Regions from separate parts of the Citrobacter sp. RHB25-C09 genome, predicted to be linked through region 1. Evidence: riboswitches for the same ligand, from Rfam matches in the RefSeq annotation. Region 1 holds a riboswitch; the other holds the start of a gene.
What was found. A riboswitch is a leader RNA that binds a small molecule or an ion and turns the genes downstream of it on or off. The one in region 1 is predicted to bind cobalamin.
Positions count from the first base shown of each region.

Region 2: another riboswitch for cobalamin. It lies ahead of btuB (TonB-dependent vitamin B12 receptor BtuB); the one in region 1 lies ahead of HVY19_RS12430 (cobyrinate a,c-diamide synthase).

Region 1 covers NZ_CP057483.1:2,643,860-2,654,460, forward strand. The annotation lists gene cbiG (cobalt-precorrin 5A hydrolase) at 1-392, opposite strand, end outside; gene HVY19_RS12400 (cobalt-precorrin-4 methyltransferase) at 373-1,146, opposite strand; gene HVY19_RS12405 (decarboxylating cobalt-precorrin-6B (C(15))-methyltransferase) at 1,139-1,708, opposite strand; gene HVY19_RS12410 (cobalt-precorrin-7 (C(5))-methyltransferase) at 1,698-2,303, opposite strand; gene cbiD (cobalt-precorrin-5B (C(1))-methyltransferase CbiD) at 2,297-3,436, opposite strand; gene HVY19_RS12420 (cobalt-precorrin-8 methylmutase) at 3,433-4,065, opposite strand; gene cbiB (adenosylcobinamide-phosphate synthase CbiB) at 4,078-5,037, opposite strand; gene HVY19_RS12430 (cobyrinate a,c-diamide synthase) at 5,034-6,413, opposite strand; cobalamin riboswitch at 6,713-6,888, opposite strand; gene pocR (regulatory protein PocR) at 7,183-8,100, opposite strand; gene pduF (propanediol diffusion facilitator PduF) at 8,302-9,111, opposite strand; gene pduA (propanediol utilization microcompartment protein PduA) at 9,646-9,930, shown strand; gene pduB (propanediol utilization microcompartment protein PduB) at 9,927-10,601, shown strand, end outside.
Region 2 covers NZ_CP057483.1:4,104,392-4,114,992, reverse strand. The annotation lists gene argB (acetylglutamate kinase) at 1-318, shown strand, start outside; gene argH (argininosuccinate lyase) at 423-1,796, shown strand; gene oxyR (DNA-binding transcriptional regulator OxyR) at 2,143-3,060, shown strand; gene sthA (Si-specific NAD(P)(+) transhydrogenase) at 3,043-4,443, opposite strand; gene fabR (HTH-type transcriptional repressor FabR) at 4,642-5,292, shown strand; gene HVY19_RS19440 (YijD family membrane protein) at 5,292-5,651, shown strand; gene trmA (tRNA (uridine(54)-C5)-methyltransferase TrmA) at 5,698-6,798, opposite strand; cobalamin riboswitch at 6,913-7,107, shown strand; gene btuB (TonB-dependent vitamin B12 receptor BtuB) at 7,172-9,010, shown strand; gene murI (glutamate racemase) at 8,955-9,806, shown strand; rRNA gene HVY19_RS19420 (16S ribosomal RNA) at 10,202-10,601, shown strand, end outside.

The sequences.
Region 1 (10,601 bases):
GTGGTAATCACCGGATCGGCCCCAAGCATGCCCGCCAGATAACGCGTCAGGGCATTCGCGCCACCCGCATGACCCGAAAGCAGGCTGATGACGTGCTGACCGCGCTCATCGATCACCACCACCGCGGGATCGCTGAATTTGTCATTCACCAGCGGGGCCAGTACGCGGACCGCAATCCCCGTCGCCCCAATAAAAATCAACGCAGAATAGTGGCTGAACGCGTCGCGAGCGGACTGGGCGAAACCGCCGTCAAACGGCAGAAACCCATCCTCCTGCAGCTTTTCACTGGTGAAGCAGGTCAGCGGTAGCATGGCCGACAACCGCTTCGCCAGCGCTACGCCGCCCGGCGTCAGGCAAAACAGCGCGATAGATTCAGGCTTTACGGTATTCATGGCTAAAATCCGCAGCGTAGAGTCTGGAGTAGTGATATTCATCTCCGAGGAAGTTGCCGACGAGAATGAGCGCAGTTTTGCGGATCCCTGCATCGCGCACTTTATCGGCGATATCCGCCAGCGTGCCGCGTACGGTCTGGCTTTCCGGCCAGGTGGCTTTATAGATCACGGCCACCGGCGTATTCGCGGGATACCCTCCTTCGACAAGCCGCTCGGCAACCCGATGAATGCGCTGTACGGAGAGATAAATCGCCATCGATGTCTGGTGGCTGGCAAAAGATTCCAGTTGCTCGCGCTCTGGTACGGGAGTGCGCCCTTCAAGACGGGTGATAATCAGGCTCTGTGAGACTTCCGGCACGGTGTATTCGACGCCAAGTTCCGCCGCCGCACCGAGGAAAGCGCTGACGCCGGGCACAACCTGCCAGGGGATGCCGCGCCGGGCAAGTTCCTCCCCCTGTTCACGCACCGATCCGTACAGCGACACGTCGCCGGTTTGCAATCTCACCACCGTTTTGCCGGCCTTCACTCCGGCTTCCATCAGATCGAGAATTTGCGCCAGATGCAGTTCCGCGCTGTCGTGGCACTCCGCACCTGCCGGGCAGTATTCCAGCAGTTCAGTGTTAATGAGCGAACCGGCATAAATCACCACCTGCGCCTGCTGTAGCAACCGGTAGCCCTTGAGGGTGATTAGCTCACGATCGCCGGGGCCTGCACCAACAAACCAGACGCAGCGGGGATCAAAAGTCTCAGACATGGCGTTCTTCCTTCTGACAGGCGATAACAAAAACAGGATTATTCGGTTTGAAATAGTGACCACTGCCGAGCGCGGTCAGTGATGAAACCTGGAGTTGTAGACATTCAATCTCTTTCACGGCCGACTGCTGCAACCAGGCCAGCGCCGTGTTGACGTTTTCCTGCAAGATAAAGGTCATCACCAGGCGGCCGCCTGGGTGCAACTGGCGCATCGACCAGTCGATAAGTTCAGTAAGAAACCCGCCGCTGCCGCCCATAAATATCGCATCGGCTTTGTCGGTGAGCGCCATTGACGCCTCACCAGGCAAAATATCGATGTTGGAGCAGGCAAAGTGCTGGCGGTTTTCGTCAAGCAAACGCAGAGCCGCCGGGTTGCGCTCAATGGCCGTCACGCGCAGCGAGGGGTACTGGAGCGCAGCTTCAATAGAAACGCTGCCGGTTCCTGCACCAATATCAATGAAATGTGTAGCCCGGTGCAGTTCGAGTTTAGCGAGTGCAAATGCACGAACCGCTTCTTTGGTCATCGGTACCTTCTCGCCACGCAGAAAAAGCTCATCTTTCATCAAGGATCACCACTGCATTCATTTCGTATTCCGCACAAACGTCACTGACGCGCAGCCAATGGATCCGTTCGTTTTCCATCGCCAGGTTTTCGCCAATCACCATCCAGCGATATCCCTTCCCACGCGCAGCCAGTTGCACCGCAATGTCTCGCGGCCCGCACTGGCCGTCAGTAACCATCCCCACTTTGCTATGCCGCGCAAGCGCATCGAAGCAGACCCGGCGCCCGTGACTGCTGGTGAGCCACATGTCGTTCATATCAATTCCCGTCTGGGCGCAAAGGTACTGCACGGCACTGATCCCCGGAATAATGCGCACCTGGGCAATGCCAAAATGGGCGACCAGTCGCGTGCCGATGCCATAAAAAAGCGGATCGCCCGAGGCCAGCACCACCACGCGTTTCTCCCGAAGAGTCTCTAGCCAGCTCAACAATTCTGGAATGTTGGCCCCCAGTGCAAACTGCTCACCCTGAAAGCCTGGAAATTGCTGCAAATGACGCTTTCCCCCCACCAGCACGTCAGCATTTTCGACAGCCTCACGCGCAGCGGGTGCCATCAGGTGCAGCGCGCCTGGCCCCATTCCAACAACCGTTAACATTGCAACTCCCGGGCGATGACGTCGACGGGGCGACTGCTGCCAAGTACCTGGTTATCAAATGAGAACATGATGGCGTCGCAAACTGGCGGTTTTTGGGTAAAACGCAGCATCTGCATGACGCGCAGGCAAATGCGTTCCGCCAGATGGTTGTAAATATGCTCAAACCCCCTGGCTGCAATAGGCTCCATCGCGGCTTCGGTGGTATCGCATTCACTCACCTCTTTGAGCAATTCCAGCGGCGCGCCGAGTAGCGCCAGATGTGCAACCAGGGTTTCCATGCGCGCATCGGCAATATGGCTGTGGGTGTGGAAAATCCCGGCGGCGATTTTGATCAGCTTGCCGGGATGACCCACTAACACGATATGGCGAAATCCCAGCCGCACCGCCTCTTCAATCATGTAACCGACGAAATTGCTCATGGTGACCACCACGACGGTATCAATGCCCATCTGCTCGCGGACGAAACGTTCACCATGATTGCCGGGCACCAGCACCACGCAATCCAGCCCTTCAGCGCGTTTGATTTCCAGCTCCAGCGATAACGAGCGCTTCCAGCTCTCTTCAGACATCGGCGTGACAATGCCGGTGGTACCAATAATCGAAATGCCGCCCAGAATACCGAGACGTGAGTTGTAGGTTTTTTGCGCGCGTTCTTCGCCTTCCGGCGCGAAAATCTCAATGTCCGCCCCCCGTGTCGGGCCTATCGCCTCACGGACAGCGGCTTCAATGGTATGGCGCGGGGTACGGTTAATCGCCGGACTGCCAATCGGTAAACCGATTCCTTTGCGGGTGACGGTACCAACCCCCTCACCGCCCAGAAGAGCAATCTTGCCGCTGTTATTCAGCGTCACGCGCGCAAAGATCAACATACCGTGCGTTGCATCGACATCGTCACCGCCGTCTTTGCGAATGGCGGCAATCGCCTGCTGTCCTTCGATGTGGGGTGATTCAACGTTAAGGCACAGCGTGACACCAGACGGTGTGACAATCGAAATCTGGTGAATCAAATGCTGGCGCAGCACCATCAGCGCAGCGACCTTCGCCGCCGCCGTAGCGCATGAGCCGGTGGTGTACCCCTTACGCAGCGCTTTGCCGTTATGCCACACCGGCGAATCGAATGCCTGATCGCTCATCGCGCCCCCTGCATGTGATAAAGCAGAGCGTTAATAATCGCCGCTGCAACGTTGCTACCGCCTTTACGACCCAGCGCGGCAATTGCGGGAAGATGGCTTTTCGTCAGCGCATCTTTGGATTCCGCCGCACCTACGAACCCTACCGGTACCCCCACCACGCCGCTCACAGCCACATCATGTTCAAGCAGACGAAATAACGCGGTGGGTGCGTTGCCAAACACAAACACCTTTTCCCCCATTTCAGTGACCGCGATGTCCACGGCAGCCATAGATCGGGTGATTCCCTGCGCCCGCGCCTGTGCGACAACCCGGGGATCGCTGATGTAACAGCGGCATTCGCCGCCAGACCTTGCCAGCAAGGTTTTGTTAATCCCCGAAAGCGCCATGGTGGTATCGGTATAGATCACTGACGGGCGACTCAGTGCCGCACAAAGGGCGTCGAGCACATCATCCGAAAACCAAAGAATATCCAGCCAGTCAAAGTCAGCCGTGGTATGAATCGCTCGTTTTACAATCGCCTCGTGCAGCGGACTGGCAAACCGATATTCCGGGCGCGTCTCAGCGATGATCTCGCCAATGATGTCGAAACTTTTGGCCTCAATCGCCATGGGTTGCTGGATGTATTGCATTTTCTTTTATCCTCAGGCTACGCCAACCACCAGCCAGCGCGTCACGAGGAACAGCACCAGAACCAGCGTTGAAGCAACCCACATCAGTCGAATTGTGCGGGAAATGTCGTCTACCGTGACGTTACGCGTCGCATCACCAATCCACGGTTTTTCAACCCGCTCGCCAAAATAATCATTCGGCCCACCGAGGCGGATCCCCAATGCCCCGGCAACCGGGGCTTCTGCCCATGCGCAGTTTGGACTGCTGTGGTTGTAGCGATCGCGCCAGCCAACGCGCAACGCGCGAGCACCATCGTTACCGCACAGCACCGCAGCTACGCTTAGCAGAAGCCAGCTAAGACGGGCGGGAATAAAATTTGCCACGTCATCCAGTCGGGCGCTGACCATGCCAATTGCCCGGTATTTCTCATGCTTGTAACCGACCATGGAATCGAGGGTATTCACTGCCTTGTAGGCCATCGCCAGCGGTGCCCCGCCTAGCAGCAGGTAAAACAACGGCGCAATAATGCCGTCGACCGTGTTTTCTGCGACGGTTTCCACTACCGCCCGGTTAATTTGTTCAGGTGCAAGCTGTGAAGTGTCGCGTCCCACAATCCATGACAGTTTGTTACGGCTTTCTTCAAGATCCCCGGCACGCAGAGGGCGCTCCACGTCCTGCGCCGCGGTCGCCAGACTGCGTCCCGCAAGGACGGTAAAGATCATCCAGACCTCAACAATCCAGCCCAGCCACGGGTGGATCGTTCGCGCAAGCGCCAACGCGCCCCAGGCAATCGCCCACGTCATCCCCACCACCACCAGCCACAGCACGCCACCGCCAATGCGCAACGCCCGGTCGCTGTGGCAGTGGCGGCGAATCATTTGCTGTGCAAGAGAGATGAAATTGCCAATCCAGCGCACCGGATGCGGCCAGTTCTGTGGGTCGCCAATCAGGAGGTCAAGGATCCAGGCCACACACCATGCCAGCAGCGTCATAGGGCCTCCCGGGCGGCGTTTAGCCAGTGGGTTAACATCGTGGGACGCTGAGCAAAATGAACATGAAGATAACTGGCAAACGTATTGCCGACCTGCCAGCCGCCGGACCACGTCCGCATGACGTGACCGTCACGCACTTTGCAACAATCCAGCACGGCGGGCGTTTCGGGAGAAAAATCAGAGTAGTGGAATTCATGGCCGCGCAGCACTTCACCTTTCGCAGCCAGCAGCGTTGGCTGGTTCGCCTGCGCCTCACAATAGCCAAAGCGGGTCAATCGTTTCCCCATTTTGCTGCGACCGGGAATGATATTCGCCATTCGATGAACCTCGCCTTCAGCATCTTCCAGAAGCGTGCTGAGATACATCAGCCCCCCACACTCGGCGTAGATAGCAACGCCGCGCCGATGTGCGTCACGCAGGCTCTCCAGCATTGAGGTATTCGCCGCCAGCGCCGCTGCATGCAATTCGGGATATCCCCCCCCCAGCCAGACCATCTGACACTCAGGCAGTGTACGATCGTGCAGAGGGCTAAAGCGGGCGATATTCAGGCCGGTGCGCGCCAGCAGCGTCAGGTTATCGGGATAATAAAAATTAAACGCTTCATCATCGGCAATTGCGATGGTTAGCCCTTCCCCGGCATTGGCGGCAGGGAGCTCAGGCCATGCGCCCTGGGGCAACGTCTCCCGTTGGCTTAACCCCAGCAACAGATCAATATCTAACGTTTGCTCAAGCATGGCGGCGAAATCCTGCCACGGCTGCTGATTAATCACGGATTCACGCGCGGTAACCAGGCCCAGATGGCGTTCTGGAAGCGCAACGCCGGGCACATGAGGCACATAGCCGAGGACAGGAATAGCGCAGTAATGCGCAATCGCGGTTTTGAGGAGCTGAAAATGCGAGTCGCTATTGACGCGATTAACAATCACGCCAGCGATATTCAGGGAAGGATCAAAATGCTGAAAGCCCATCACCGTGGCGGCGATGGAGGTGGATACCGCCTTCCCGTCGACCAGCAGAATGACCGGGCAAGCCAGTTGCTTCGCCATCGCGGCGGTACTGCAATAGTCCGGATCGGTGCCATAGCCGTCATACAGCCCCATCACACCTTCGATAACGGCAATATCCGCCTGTTGCATCCGTTCAGAAAACAGCGCATTAAGGATGGATTCGGGAAGCATGAAGCTGTCGAGATTGCAGGATGGGGTGCCGTAGATTGCCGTATGCCAGGCGGTATCCAGATAGTCAGGACCGACCTTACAAGGTTGGACGCGAAGACCCCGCTGTTTTAACAGACTCAGCAAGCCCAGCGTCACCGTGGTTTTACCACAACCGCTACCGGTGCCCGCCAGAACAAACGCGTACTGCTTCGCCGCCATAACCCTGATCCTGTTCAGGGTGGTAAGGGTCCAGATACATATCCTCTGACTACGTCAGGTTGCAGGAAAGCCATTACCCTGCAAGGTGCAATAGAGTGAGTAAGAACCTATCCCATTAGGCTATTTCATTTGCCATTTTGAACCTGGGCAGTGCTCAGAATCCTCACGTACTGCGTGTACGTTCCGGTTCTTCCGCGCTGTCCGTGTTCAAACTGGCTGCAACAATTACGCCTACTGGGATAGGTTCTAAACCCAGTCTTTCGACCTATGTATCAAAACAACCCACTTCCCACCGAAGTTGTTGGTTATATCCGAGAGGCTGGTCTTCTGGCTTAGCGTCATCCTCGCCCGTCCTTCCCAATCTTGCGATCAGTGGTGTTTACGGGGTTGTCAGCATCACAGCAGCGGGGGCTGCGGGGGATTTTCACCCCCTTCCCAGACACAAATGTGTCAAACCTGTCGGCTTAGATTATGAACAGAATGACACCTGTTCATAATGAAAATACTAATAAATGGGGCATTCTCTTTTCACTTCAAACAATGCCACACTGAAACTATTTTGAACTCAATGTCAGGGCAGAGAATAATAAATGCCCTTCACAATGACACTGTATCCCATCACAAAAATAAAAACTGGTGAAGTTTTTTCCTTAAAAAGCGTTATTTTATTGTGCTATGACAAATTATTGCCATGCAAAATAAAAAAAACATTATCCATAACTGAGTTACGCGAGAATATCAAAAATCGGCAATAGCAAAATATTGCTATTTATACCGATTCAGTGGGCAAATCATCGTTTATTTTTTGCCTGTAGGCCTGCGGGGTGACCTGATAAGTTTGACGAAAAACTTTGCAGAAATAACTGGTCTGCGAAAAACCTAAATTACGTGCAATGCTGGCAATACTCCAGTCGCTGTGGCAGAGCAGTTCTCTGGCACTGGCCATGCGCTGCTGATTCACCCATGCATTGAAACCGATGCCCTGATATTTTTTGAATAACTTACTGAAATAATAAGGGCTGAGATAAACATGAGAAGCCACATCTTCCAGGCGTAGATCGTCAGACAAGTGCGCATCAATGTAGCGCAGCGCTTTTTTCATCTTACTGTCATGTGGGCTGGCAGCACGATTCGGCCGCGCAGGTTCGGTGGGCTGCGTGCTGTCTTTGATCACTACAAAATTGAGCTGCTTTTTGAGACAGTTTTCTACGATCAGCTTCAGTAGATCCGCAGACGCCATAACCCGGGAGTAGTCCATTTCCGGGACGTTACGAAATTCATTGAGCAGTTCAGGGTCAGCCTGCCAGCGATCGTCGACATTGAGAATATCCACCAGCGCGACATCGCTGTCATCACGTAAACGCACCTGACCGCACAAGACGAACCCAACCAGATGGCCTGCGATTACCAGAGGAATGGAGAAGTCGGTTAACCCAGCGTGACAGCGGTAAATGCACGGCTGGTCTGACTTTGACGCTTCCAGTCCTCCACAGCGATCGCTCATCCGGCAGCGGGTGCTGTGCTGAGGGTGCTGACGCATCAGTTGACAAAAAGGCGTGAAATTAAAGAGCTCAGAAATCTCATCACCATGAATATTGACAACCACAACTGCCAGACTGGTAGCTTGCGCAAAATCCTGAGCGATTTTATTAATGAGTTCTGAGTTAAGGGCGCTCGCAGAAATCATGATAAAATCCCTCAGTTAATCCGTTGTTATATTAAGAACAAAATTTTAACATTTACTCTGTCATCTCATATCCCTGTAAATGACAGCAAGTACCTGGACAATAACAAAAGTCTCCCAGTGTGGGGAGACTTTTTAGTCAGTTCGTGAAAGCAGATCACGAAATAGTTTTTTGCGCCCGATTAATACCCGTTCGTTCCTTGATTAGGCGTCCGTTTCTTCAATCTTACAGGTATTACAGGGTAAATTTTTACCAATAAAATAGCGGTAAATAGCTGCACCTGCGCAAGCGCCAATCAGTGGAGCAATAATCGGTACAATAAAGTATGGGATATCGCGACCACCAGTCATGGCGATATCCCCCCACCCTGCGAACCATGCAAACAGTTTAGGTCCAAAATCACGTGCGGGGTTCATGGCAAACCCGGTGAGCGGACCTGTTGATGCACCGATAACCGCTACCAGAATACCAATCAGCAACGGGGCTAGTGGTCCTTTCGGCACGCCGTTACCGTCATCGGTAAGCGCCATGATAAGCCCCATGAGGATAGAAGTAATCACTACTTCCACCAGTCCGGCTTGCCACACGCTCAGCGCAGCGGCGGGGTAAGTACTGAAAATACTGGCCAGGTACAGGCTCTCAACGCTGCCGCGCACCATGCTATTCGCTGCTTCATATTCGATGAACAAGTTGCCATAAAGCAGGTAAGCCAGAGCTGCGCCGCCGAACGCCCCTGCCAGTTGTGCCAGCGAGTAAGGCAATACTTTGCGTCCCGGGAAACAGGCGAACAGCCATAGCGCAACGGTGACCGCCGGGTTCAGGTGTCCCCCTGAAATGCCCGCCGTCAGATAAACGGCCAGAGAAATACCAAGACCCCAGATGATACAAATCTCCCAAAGGCCAAGGCTGGCACCTGCGACTTTCAACGCGCTAAGGCAGCCAATACCAAAAAACAGAAACAGCCCGGTGCCCAAAAACTCGGCAATGCATTGCGCTTTCAGTGAATCATTCATTGTGACACCTTCTTAGAAGCGTTTGTGTCCTGGCCAGCGGACCCTTGCTGACCGTAGAGTACAACAACGCTTACTATAAAAACTGGCGGCTAAAAATTGTTGGCAACCTGTCCTGCAGATTCTTAGAAAAATCGTGCTGCGATAGCAATTTCTTGCTACCCCCTTATTTCGTCTGGTGCATGTGATGGACAACCGCGCTATTAATCACCGTATTTTGCAATAGTAATTTCTTGCTTTTCTATTATCTTCTTTTTTCAATCAAGCTCACAAATTCAAATCTGATTGTTTTCGCGCCATAGCAAATGAAATTAACCCTGTCACTCACAAAAATGTAAATCTGGAATAGCGAAAGCCAAAATATCACAATATTTATTTCCATTTTATCCTTTCATTACAATCAGATAAAATACCACCCAGCAATTTTATCACATCCGCACTCCATTAATTTATCATCCTGACTTTCAAGTCAGCCATTCTTTTTCCTCGCTTCTTTTTATAGTCGTAATTATCGGGACAAACCCAGGCGAGGTCTTTATGCAACAAGAAGCGTTAGGAATGGTAGAAACCAAAGGCTTGACTGCCGCCATCGAGGCCGCAGACGCCATGGTGAAATCGGCAAATGTCATGCTGGTTGGCTACGAAAAAATTGGCTCAGGACTGGTCACCGTCATTGTTCGCGGTGATGTCGGGGCTGTGAAAGCGGCAACCGATGCCGGTGCAGCCGCTGCGCGGAACGTGGGGGAAGTGAAAGCCGTACACGTGATTCCACGTCCGCATACCGATGTAGAAAAAATCTTACCGAAGGGAATTAACCCATGAGTAGCAATGAGCTGGTTGAACAGATCATGGCGCAGGTTATTGCCCGTGTGGCAACACCTGAGCAATCGGGCATCCCTGATAAAACCCATCCAAAACGAGAGACGGCTATGGCAGAGAAGAGCTGCAGTTTAACGGAATTTGTTGGCACCGCGATTGGCGACACCGTAGGTCTGGTGATTGCAAACGTCGACAGTGCCTTACTGGAAGCCATGAAGCTTGAGAAGCGCTATCGCTCCATTGGCATTCTTGGTGCACGAACCGGTGCTGGTCCGCACATCATGGCGGCAGACGAAGCGGTTAAAGCTACCAATACCGAAGTGGTCAGTATTGAACTGCCGCGCGACACCAAAGGCGGTGCTGGTCACGGTTCACTGATCATTTTAGGCGGTAACGACGTGTCTGATGTGAAGCGCGGGATCGAAGTGGCGCTCAAAGAACTCGACCGCACCTTTGGCGACGTCTATGCCAACGAAGCTGGACACATCGAGCTGCAATACACCGCGCGCGCCAGCTACGCGCTGGAGAAAGCTTTTGGTGCCCCCGTGGGTCGCGCATGTGGTGTGATTGTCGGCGCTCCCGCCTCTGTCGGCGTTCTGATGGCCGATACCGCGCTGAAATCCGCAAATGTCGAGGTCGTGGCTTACAGCTCGCCAGCGCATGGCACCAGCTTC
Region 2 (10,601 bases), 1.5 Mb from region 1:
GGCCAGTTGATGAACGTGAATGCGGACCAGGCGGCGACGGCGCTGGCGGCAACGCTGGGTGCGGACCTGATTTTGCTCTCCGACGTGAGCGGGATCCTCGACGGCAAAGGTCAGCGGATAGCCGAAATGACCGCCGCGAAAGCGGAGCAACTGATTGAGCAGGGCATCATCACCGACGGTATGATCGTGAAGGTGAACGCGGCGCTGGATGCCGCGCGTACGCTCGGTCGCCCGGTGGATATCGCCTCCTGGCGTCATGCGGAGCAGCTTCCGGCACTGTTTAACGGCACGCCGATCGGCACGCGTATTCTGGCTTAAGATTGTGTGCCGGATGGCGCTTCGCTTATCCGGCCTGCCTGGATTTTGTAGGCCCGGTAAGCGCAGCGCTACCGGGCAAAAATTGATTATTAAGGAAATTCGTTATGGCACTTTGGGGTGGGCGTTTTACTCAGGCAGCAGATCAGCGGTTCAAACAGTTCAACGATTCGTTGCGTTTTGATTACCGTCTGGCGGAGCAGGATATAGTTGGCTCTGTGGCCTGGTCTAAAGCGTTAGTCACGGTTGGCGTATTAACCGCAGATGAACAGCTTCAACTCGAAGAGGCGCTGAACAACCTGCTGGAAGAAGTGCGTCTGAACCCGCAGCAGATCCTCGAAAGCGATGCGGAAGACATTCATAGCTGGGTGGAAAGCAAGCTAATTGATAAAGTCGGTCAGTTAGGTAAAAAGCTGCACACCGGGCGTAGCCGTAATGACCAGGTTGCTACCGATCTCAAGCTTTGGTGCAAAGATACCGTCACCGAACTACTTACCGCCAATCGTCAGCTACAAAGCGCGCTGGTGGAAACCGCGGAAAATAATCAGGATGCGGTGATGCCGGGATACACTCACCTGCAACGCGCGCAGCCGGTGACGTTTGCCCACTGGTGTCTGGCGTATGTCGAAATGCTGGCGCGGGATGAAAGCCGTTTACAGGACGCGCTGAAGCGTCTGGACGTTAGCCCGTTGGGCTGCGGCGCACTGGCGGGTACAGCGTATGAAATCGATCGTGAGCAACTGGCCGGCTGGCTGGGTTTTGCTTCAGCGACCCGCAACAGTCTGGACAGTGTTTCCGACCGCGATCACGTGCTTGAACTGCTGTCTGATGCTTCCATCGGTATGGTGCATCTGTCGCGTTTCGCTGAAGACCTGATCTTCTTTAATACCGGTGAGGCGGGCTTTGTGGAGCTTTCTGACCGTGTAACATCCGGCTCTTCATTGATGCCGCAAAAGAAAAACCCGGACGCGCTGGAGCTTATTCGCGGCAAATGTGGTCGCGTACAGGGCGCGTTAACCGGCATGATGATGACGCTGAAAGGCCTGCCGTTGGCTTACAACAAAGATATGCAGGAAGACAAAGAAGGCCTGTTCGACGCGCTTGATACCTGGCTGGACTGTCTGCATATGGCCGCGCTGGTGCTGGACGGTATTCAGGTGAAGCGCCCGCGTTGCCAGGAAGCGGCTCAGCAGGGCTACGCCAATGCGACTGAACTGGCGGATTACCTGGTTGCTAAAGGCGTGCCGTTCCGTGAAGCGCACCATATTGTTGGCGAAGCGGTGGTAGAAGCGATTCGCCAGGGTAAACCGCTGGAAGATTTATCACTGTCGGACCTGCAGAAATTTAGCAATGTGATGGGTGATGATGTTTACCCAATCCTCTCTTTGCAGTCCTGTCTGGATAAGCGTGCGGCAAAAGGCGGCGTTTCTCCGCAGCAGGTAGCGCAGGCGATTAGCGACGCAAAAGCGCGTTTGAGCTAACCCGCGGGTTATGCCGTTGTATGCCTGATAAGCGAAGCGCCATCAGGCGGCATAACGCACATTGCCGGATGGCGCTTTGCTTATCCGGCCTACAGTTAATACCGAGCCCAGCCTTGTGCCGGGTTTTTTATGCAAAAAAAATGCGGACCATGGGTCCGCAAAAGTTCACGTTGGCTTTAGTTATTCGAGTTAGAAAGTAACTCTTTGAACGGGCAGTGGCTTCAAGGGTTAAAGGGGTACCGCTCCGTTTCTGTGTTGTATTATTAGACAGAAAGCTTGATAGGGATAATCGTTCGTTGCTATGCTACCTATCGCCATGAACTATCGTGGCGATGGAGGATGAATAATGAATATTCGTGATCTTGAATACCTGGTGGCATTAGCCGAGCACCGCCACTTTCGGCGTGCGGCGGACTCCTGTCACGTGAGTCAGCCGACGCTTAGCGGGCAAATTCGCAAGCTGGAAGACGAACTGGGCGTGATGCTACTGGAGCGTACGAGTCGTAAAGTCTTGTTCACCCAGGCCGGCTTGTTGCTGGTGGATCAGGCGCGTACCGTGCTGCGTGAGGTCAAAGTGCTCAAGGAGATGGCAAGCCAGCAAGGCGAGACGATGTCCGGCCCATTGCACATTGGTTTGATCCCGACCGTTGGGCCTTATCTGCTACCGCTTATTATCCCTATGCTGCACCAGACGTTCCCGAAGCTGGAAATGTATCTGCATGAAGCGCAAACGCATCAGTTGCTGGCGCAGCTCGATAGCGGCAAACTGGATTGCGTAATTCTGGCGCTGGTAAAAGAGAGCGAAGCATTTATTGAAGTGCCGCTGTTCGATGAGCCGATGCTGCTGGCGATCTACGAAGATCACCCGTGGGCAAATCGCGAATGCGTGCCGATGTCCGATCTGGCTGGCGAAAAACTGCTGATGCTGGAGGACGGTCACTGTCTCCGTGACCAGGCGATGGGCTTCTGCTTTGAAGCGGGGGCTGACGAAGATACCCACTTCCGCGCAACCAGTCTGGAAACGTTGCGTAACATGGTGGCGGCAGGAAGCGGTATTACCTTACTGCCTGCGCTGGCGGTTCCGCAGCAGCGTAAGCGTGATGGCGTCGTCTATCTGCCTTGCATTAAGCCTGAGCCACGCCGCACGGTAGGTCTGGTTTATCGTCCGGGTTCCCCGCTGCGCAGCCGCTATGAGCAGCTGGCAGAGGCCATCCGTGGTTCGATGGATGGCCATTTTGATAAAGCGTTAAAACAGGCGGTTTAAGCCATTGAGCGCTGCTACCCGATAGGCTTCCGCCATGGTTGGGTAGTTAAAGGTGGTGTTCACGAAGTACTCAATCGTGTTGCCACCTCCTTTCTGCTCCATAATGGCCTGACCGATATGAATAATCTCGGCAGCGCGCTCGCCAAAGCAGTGGATCCCCAGAATCTCTTTCGTCTCCCGATGGAACAAAATCTTCAGCGTGCCCACGTTCATGCCGACGATTTGCGCCCGCGCCAGGTGTTTAAACTGAGCGCGTCCCACTTCGTAAGGCACTTTCATCGCTGTGAGTTGCTGCTCGGTTTTGCCGACGGAACTGATTTCCGGGATGGTATAAATGCCGGTGGGGATATCTTCAATCAGATGCGCGGTGGCTTCGCCTTTCACTAACGCCTGAGCAGCAATTCGTCCCTGGTCATAGGCGGCTGAAGCCAGACTTGGGTAGCCAATCACATCACCTACGGCATAAACGTGCGGAAGGGCGGTCTGGTACATGCTATTGACCTTAAGCTGGCCGCGGCTGTCGGTTTCCAGCCCAATGTTCTGCAAGTCCAGCGAATCGGTATTCCCGGTACGACCATTAGCATAGAGCAGGCAATCGGCTTTCAGCTTTTTGCCGGACTTCAGATGCATGATGACGCCGTCATCACACCCCTCAATCTTCTCGTACTCTTCATTGTGGCGAATGACAACGCCACTGTTCCAGAAGTGGTAAGAGAGAGAGTCCGACATTTCCTGATCGAGGAACGCCAGCAGGCGGTCGCGGGTGTTAATCAGGTCAACTTTTACCTGCATACCGCGGAAGATCGATGCATATTCGCAGCCAATTACCCCTGCGCCATAAATAATGACGTGGCGAGGTTCGTGGTGCAGGCTGAGGATGGAGTCGCTGTCGTAAATGCGCGGGTGCGAGAAATCGACGTCAGTCGGATGATAAGGACGCGAGCCGCAGGCGATGACAAACTTCTCTGCCGTCAGGGTTTCAACCGAGCCGTCGGGGCATTCCAGCGCCAGTGTGTGTTGGTCAACAAAATGGGCGTTACCTTGCAGGATTTCGCAATGGTTACGCTCATAAAACCCCTGCCGCATCCGCGTTTGCTGATTAATCACGTTATCGGCATGATTGAGGATATCGGCGAAAGAGGAACGAAGCAGGCGGGAATGATCGCTGTAAAGAGGGTTCTGATTGAACTCGATAATACGGCTGACGGCGTGGCGGAGTGCTTTTGAAGGGATGGTACCCCAGTGGGTGCAACCGCCGCCAACGTTATGATAGCGCTCTATAACGGCGACGCGCGCTCCTTGCTTAACCAGACCCATTGCAGCACCTTCGCCGCCGGGGCCGGAACCTATTACTATGGCATCGTAATCGTAGGAATGTGGCATGGTAAGGCTTACCTGTTCTTATACATAAAAGCAACAGAATAGTAACATCATTGCAGGGATAACCCAATTATCGTTGTGCTTTTTTGCGAAGCCGAAGCACAAACTGCGCGTAAACAATCATTCACAAAGCTGAGTAAACAGATTAACTTTGAACTCTGGTATAGTGCCGGACTCGGCATGAGGAAGGATTCAGACATCGTGATGGGCGTTAGAGCGCAGCAAAAAGAAAAAACCCGGCGTTCGCTGGTAGAAGCCGCATTTAGTCAACTGAGTGCGGAGCGTAGCTTTGCCAGCCTGAGCTTGCGTGAAGTCGCACGTGAAGCGGGTATTGCGCCCACCTCGTTTTATCGTCATTTCCGTGATGTAGATGAGCTCGGCCTGACCATGGTCGATGAAAGCGGTTTGATGCTGCGTCAGCTGATGCGTCAGGCGCGTCAGCGTATCGCCAAGGGCGGGAGTGTGATCCGCACCTCCGTCTCGACATTTATGGAATTCATCGGTAACAACCCCAACGCCTTCCGTTTATTATTGCGTGAGCGTTCAGGCACCTCAGCCGCGTTTCGCGCCGCCGTGGCGCGCGAAATTCAGCACTTCATCGCGGAACTTGCGGATTATCTCGAACTCGAAAACCATATGCCTCGAGCGTTCACAGAAGCGCAAGCGGAAGCGATGGTGACGATTGTCTTCAGCGCAGGTGCTGAGGCACTGGATGTAGGCGCTGAACAACGCCGACAATTAGAAGAGCGACTGGTACTGCAACTGCGCATGATTGCGAAAGGGGCATATTACTGGTATCGCCGTGAACAAGAGAAGATGACCCTCATCCCGGTTAATGTGAAGGAAGAGTAATGAAACAGTCAGTTCAGGATAAAGGTACGCTGCTGCTGGCGCTGGTCGCTGGCTTGTCGATCAATGGCACATTCGCGGCGCTGTTTAGCTCCATCGTGCCATTCTCTGTTTTCCCCATTATTTCGCTGGTGCTGACGGTGTACTGTCTGCATCAACGCTATCAGAATCGCACCATGCCCGTGGGGTTACCGGGACTGGCGGCGGCCTGTTTTATCCTTGGCGTTCTGCTGTACAGCACCGTGGTGCGCGCGGAATACCCGGATATCGGTTCCAATTTCTTCCCGGCGGTTCTATCGGTGATTCTGGTGTTCTGGATTGGCGTGAAAATGCGTAACCGTAAGCAGGAAGCCGCTGAATAATATTTGTATGCCGGATAAGGCGGTTACGCCGCCATCCGGCAACGTATCACTTCGCGGTTAATAACACGCCGCACTCCATGTGGTGCGTATAGGGGAACTGATCGAACAGCGCGAGGCGTTCCACCTTATGCGTCTGGCTTAATGTTTCCAGGTTTTTGCAGAGTGTTTCTGGATTGCAGGAGATATACAGAATACGTGGATACGCCTGCACCATTTTCTCTGTCTCATTATCCAGCCCGCTACGTGGTGGATCGACAAAAATGGTTTCGCACTGATAGCTTTTCAGGTCGATGCCCTGGAGACGGTTAAACTCGCGGACTCCGTTCATCGCCTGGGTAAACTCTTCTGCCGCCATCCGGATAATCTGGACATTCTCGATATGATTCGCCGCGATGTTGTACTGCGCAGCGGCAACGGACGGTTTGGCGATTTCTGTCGCCAGAACGCGGTCAAAGTTGCGCGCCAGTGCCAGTGAAAAGTTGCCGTTACCGCAGTACAGTTCCAGCAAATCCCCTTTTGATTCTTTGGTGGCATCCAGCGCCCATTCCAGCATCTGAATATTCATCGCCGCGTTTGGCTGGGTGAAGCTGTTCTCGACCTGGCGGTAGATCATCTCTTTACCCGCCACCGGCAGGCGTTCATCGATGTAATCCTGATCCAGTTCGATTTTAGTTTTCGTTGCCCGGCCAATCAGATGCACGTTCAGGTTCTGCGCACGGAGGGCATCACGCAGGGCGATGGCGGCTTCACGCCACTCATCATCTAACTTTTTATGGTACAGCAGCGAAACCACCGCCTGATTACTCATCGTGGTGAGGTAATCGATCTGGAACAGCTTATGGCGCAGGACGGGGTTGTCACGCACCCCGGCGATCATCGCCTGCATCAGGTCGTTAATCAGTTCGCTCGCTGCCGGGAAGCTGTCGACGCGAATTCGATTCTTGGTTTGGCTGTCAAAGATGATGTGATACAGGTCATCGCCGTCATGCCAGATGCGGAACTCAGCACGCATACGGTAGTGACTGACCGGTGAGCGAAACACTTCCGGAACCAGGCCAGAATAGGGCGCCATCATACTCTGTAAGCGCACCACTTTTTCGGCGAGCTGCGCGTCATACTGTTCTGTCGGAAGGTGTTCTGGGGTCATGATCTTTCCTGAAAAATAAAAGTACGCGGGGATTGTAGGGATTGCTCAACAGATGTCCAGTCATTGATGATTTCCGATATTTAACAATCGGTCTGGACAGCAAGTTGTTACAGACTGTAGCATCCGTGTGCCGGTCCTGTGAGTTAATAGGGAATCCAGTGTGAATCTGGAGCTGACGCGCAGCGGTAAGGAAAGGTGAAATGAAAGCGTAAGCAGACACTGCCGAACGGTGGGAAGTCATCATTTTGCGTATCTCTAAAAGAGATAACTTTCCAAGCCCGAAGACCTGCCGGCTTACGTCGCAACTGGTTTTCATCATCGCGTACTATCGATGGGACCTGCGGCATCCTTCTTATATTGTGGATGCTTTACAATGATTAAAAAAACGACGCTGCTGACGGCGCTTTCCGTCACGGCTTTTTCTGGTTGGGCACAGGATGCCTCGCCTGACACGCTTGTTGTCACGGCAAATCGTTTTCATCAACCCGTCAATACTGTGCTGGCCCCTACGGATATCGTCACCCGTGAGGATATCGACCGCTGGCAGTCCCGAACCGTCCTTGATGTTATGCGTCGTCTGCCTGGTGTCGACGTGGCACAGAACGGTGGCATGGGGCAAAGCTCGTCTCTCTTTGTGCGAGGAACTGAAGCAAAACACGTACTGGTGCTAGTGGATGGCATCCCGGTGGCGCGTCCCGGCATTACCAACAATTCCGATATCGACCAGATCCCTGTCTCGTTGGTCCAGCGCATCGAATATATTCGCGGTCCGCGCTCGGCGATTTATGGCTCGGGGGCAATTGGCGGTGTTGTTAACATCATCACCATGACCGGTGAAGAGCGTTCGCAAATTAATGCTGGCGTCGGTTCGAAAGGTTATCAGCAATACGATGGGACTTATCGTCAGCGTTTTGGTGACACCGTATTGACCGCTGCAGGCACTTATCAGACGACGAAAGGCTTCGACGTGCAACCGCACTCCAGCTATAGCGGGGATGGCGATCGCGATGGTTATCGCAATAAGCTGTTCTGGGGCGGGGTAGAGCACAAATTTAATGAGCAGTTCGATGGCTACTTCCGTGGCTACGGCTATGCCAGTAATGCCGATTATGACCAGGGGAACTGGGGATACGACGGGGGAAACGATGAGCATCAGAATTACACCCAGTCGTGGGATACGGGGCTGCGCTTCAACTCGGGTATTTATTCTTCACAACTGGTGGCTAACTACCAGCGTATTAAAGACTACAACTACAGCAGCCTGAATGGACGCTACGCGACGGGCTATTCGCTGGATGATATGGAACAGCGCTACATCCAGTGGGGCAATAATCTCATTGTAGGACATGGCGCTATCAGCGCCGGTGCCGACTGGAAGCAAGAAAAGCTCATGTCCTTTGGCGAGTATGGCACCGACAATTATAAGCGCGATAACACAGGGCTGTATCTGACCGGACAGCAGCAGATTGACAGCGTAACGCTGGAGGCCTCTGGTCGTGAAGACCATGACGACCAGTTTGGTTGGCACGGCACCTGGCAAACGGCAGCGGGATGGCAGTTTGTTGATGACTATAAAGTCACGCTCTCCTACGGCACAGGGTTCCTTGCGCCTTCACTTGGGCAACAGTTTGGCGCGGAGCGATTCGGCATTGCCTCTAACCCTAACCTGAAGCCGGAAGAGTCGAAGCAGTGGGAAGCCGGGCTGGAAGGGCTTACCGGTCCGGTTGACTGGCGTTTGTCGACCTATCATTACAAAATCCAGAATCTGATCGACTACAACAATAGTACCTACTTCAATGTGAAATCCGCGACCATCAAAGGCCTTGAATGGACGGGGAACCTGACGACCGGTCCGGTCGATCATCGCTTAACGTTGCAATACGTCGATCCGCGCGATGATGAAACCGATCAGTTGCTGTACCGTCGGGCAAAACAGCAGGTGAAGTATGAGCTGAGTGGCCAGGTCTACGAACTGGGCTGGGATGTCACCTATCAGTACATCGGCGAACGCTACGATTATGACTATGACAATTCCCGTAAAGTCAAAATGGGTGGGCTGAGCGTGTGGGATATTGGACTTTCATATCCGGTCACCTCACATCTCACAGTTCGTGGTAAAATAGCCAACCTGTTCGACAAAGATTACGAGACAGTTTATGGCTACCAAACTGCAGGACGGGAATACACCTTGTCTGGCAGCTACACGTTCTGATCCACGCCCCACCGTGCTGGTATTTGATTCCGGCGTCGGTGGGTTGTCGGTCTATGATGAGATTCGGCACCTCCTGCCGGATCTCCACTATATATACGCTTTCGATAACGTGGCTTTTCCTTATGGGGAGAAGAGTGAAGAATTTATCGTTGAACGCGTTGTTGAGATAGTGACTGCGGTTCAGCAGCGTTATCCTCTTTCACTGGCCGTTATTGCCTGCAACACCGCGAGTACCGTCTCGCTGCCTGCGTTACGTGAAAAATTCGCCTTTCCGGTTGTGGGGGTTGTTCCTGCCATTAAACCGGCGGCTCGTCTGACGGCGAATGGTGTCGTGGGGCTGCTGGCGACGCGCGCGACGGTGAAACGTCCTTATACCCATGAGCTGATTGCCCGCTTTGCAAATGAATGTCAGATAGCGATGTTGGGTTCAGCAGAGCTGGTGGAACTGGCGGAAGCTAAGCTGCATGGCGAGCCTGTTCCTCTGGATGAGTTACAGCGCATTCTGCGGCCGTGGCTACGGATGCCGGAACCGCCGGATACGGTTGTGCTGGGATGTACCCATTTCCCTCTATTACAGGAAGAGCTGCTACAGGTTCTGCCTGAAGGGACGCGACTGGTTGATTCCGGCGCAGCGATTGCACGTCGTACGGCCTGGTTGTTAGAGCATGAAGCGCCAGACGCAAAATCCACAGATGCCAATATTGCTTTTTGTATGGCACTGAAGCCTGGTACTGCTCAGTTATTGCCCGTTTTACAACGTTACGGCTTTGAAACGCTCGAAAAACTGGCGGTTTAACCGCGTTTTGGGTAAATATCGCGCACTCGGAAAATTATTTTAAATTTCCCCTTGTCAGCCCGAAATAACTCCCTATAATGCGCCTCCACTGACACGGAACAACGGCACGCAAGCCGCCGGGTCAGCAGGGTTCTCCGGTGAAAACCAGTGATGAATGCCGACAGAGAAAAGCGAAAATAAATGCTTGACTCTGAATGAGGAAAACGTAATATACGGGACCTCGCGACAGAGCGCTGAAGCGCGTCGCAACTGCTCTTTAACAATTTATCAGACAATCTGTGTGGGCACTCAAAGTGACATGGATTCTTAATGTCCTCGGACACTAAATGAATACCAAGTCTCAAAGAGTGAACACGTAATTCATTACGAAGTTTAATTCTACGAGCATCAAACTTAAATTGAAGAGTTTGATCATGGCTCAGATTGAACGCTGGCGGCAGGCCTAACACATGCAAGTCGAACGGTAACAGGAAGCAGCTTGCTGCTTTGCTGACGAGTGGCGGACGGGTGAGTAATGTCTGGGAAACTGCCCGATGGAGGGGGATAACTACTGGAAACGGTAGCTAATACCGCATAACGTCGCAAGACCAAAGAGGGGGACCTTCGGGCCTCTTGCCATCGGATGTGCCCAGATGGGATTAGCTTGTTGGTGAGGTAACGGCTCACCAAGGCGACGATCCCTAGCTGGTCTGAGAGGATGACCAGCCACACTGGAACTGAGACACGGTCCAGACTCCTACGGGAGGCAGCAGTGGGGAATATTGCACAATGGGCGCAAGCCTGATGCAGCCATGC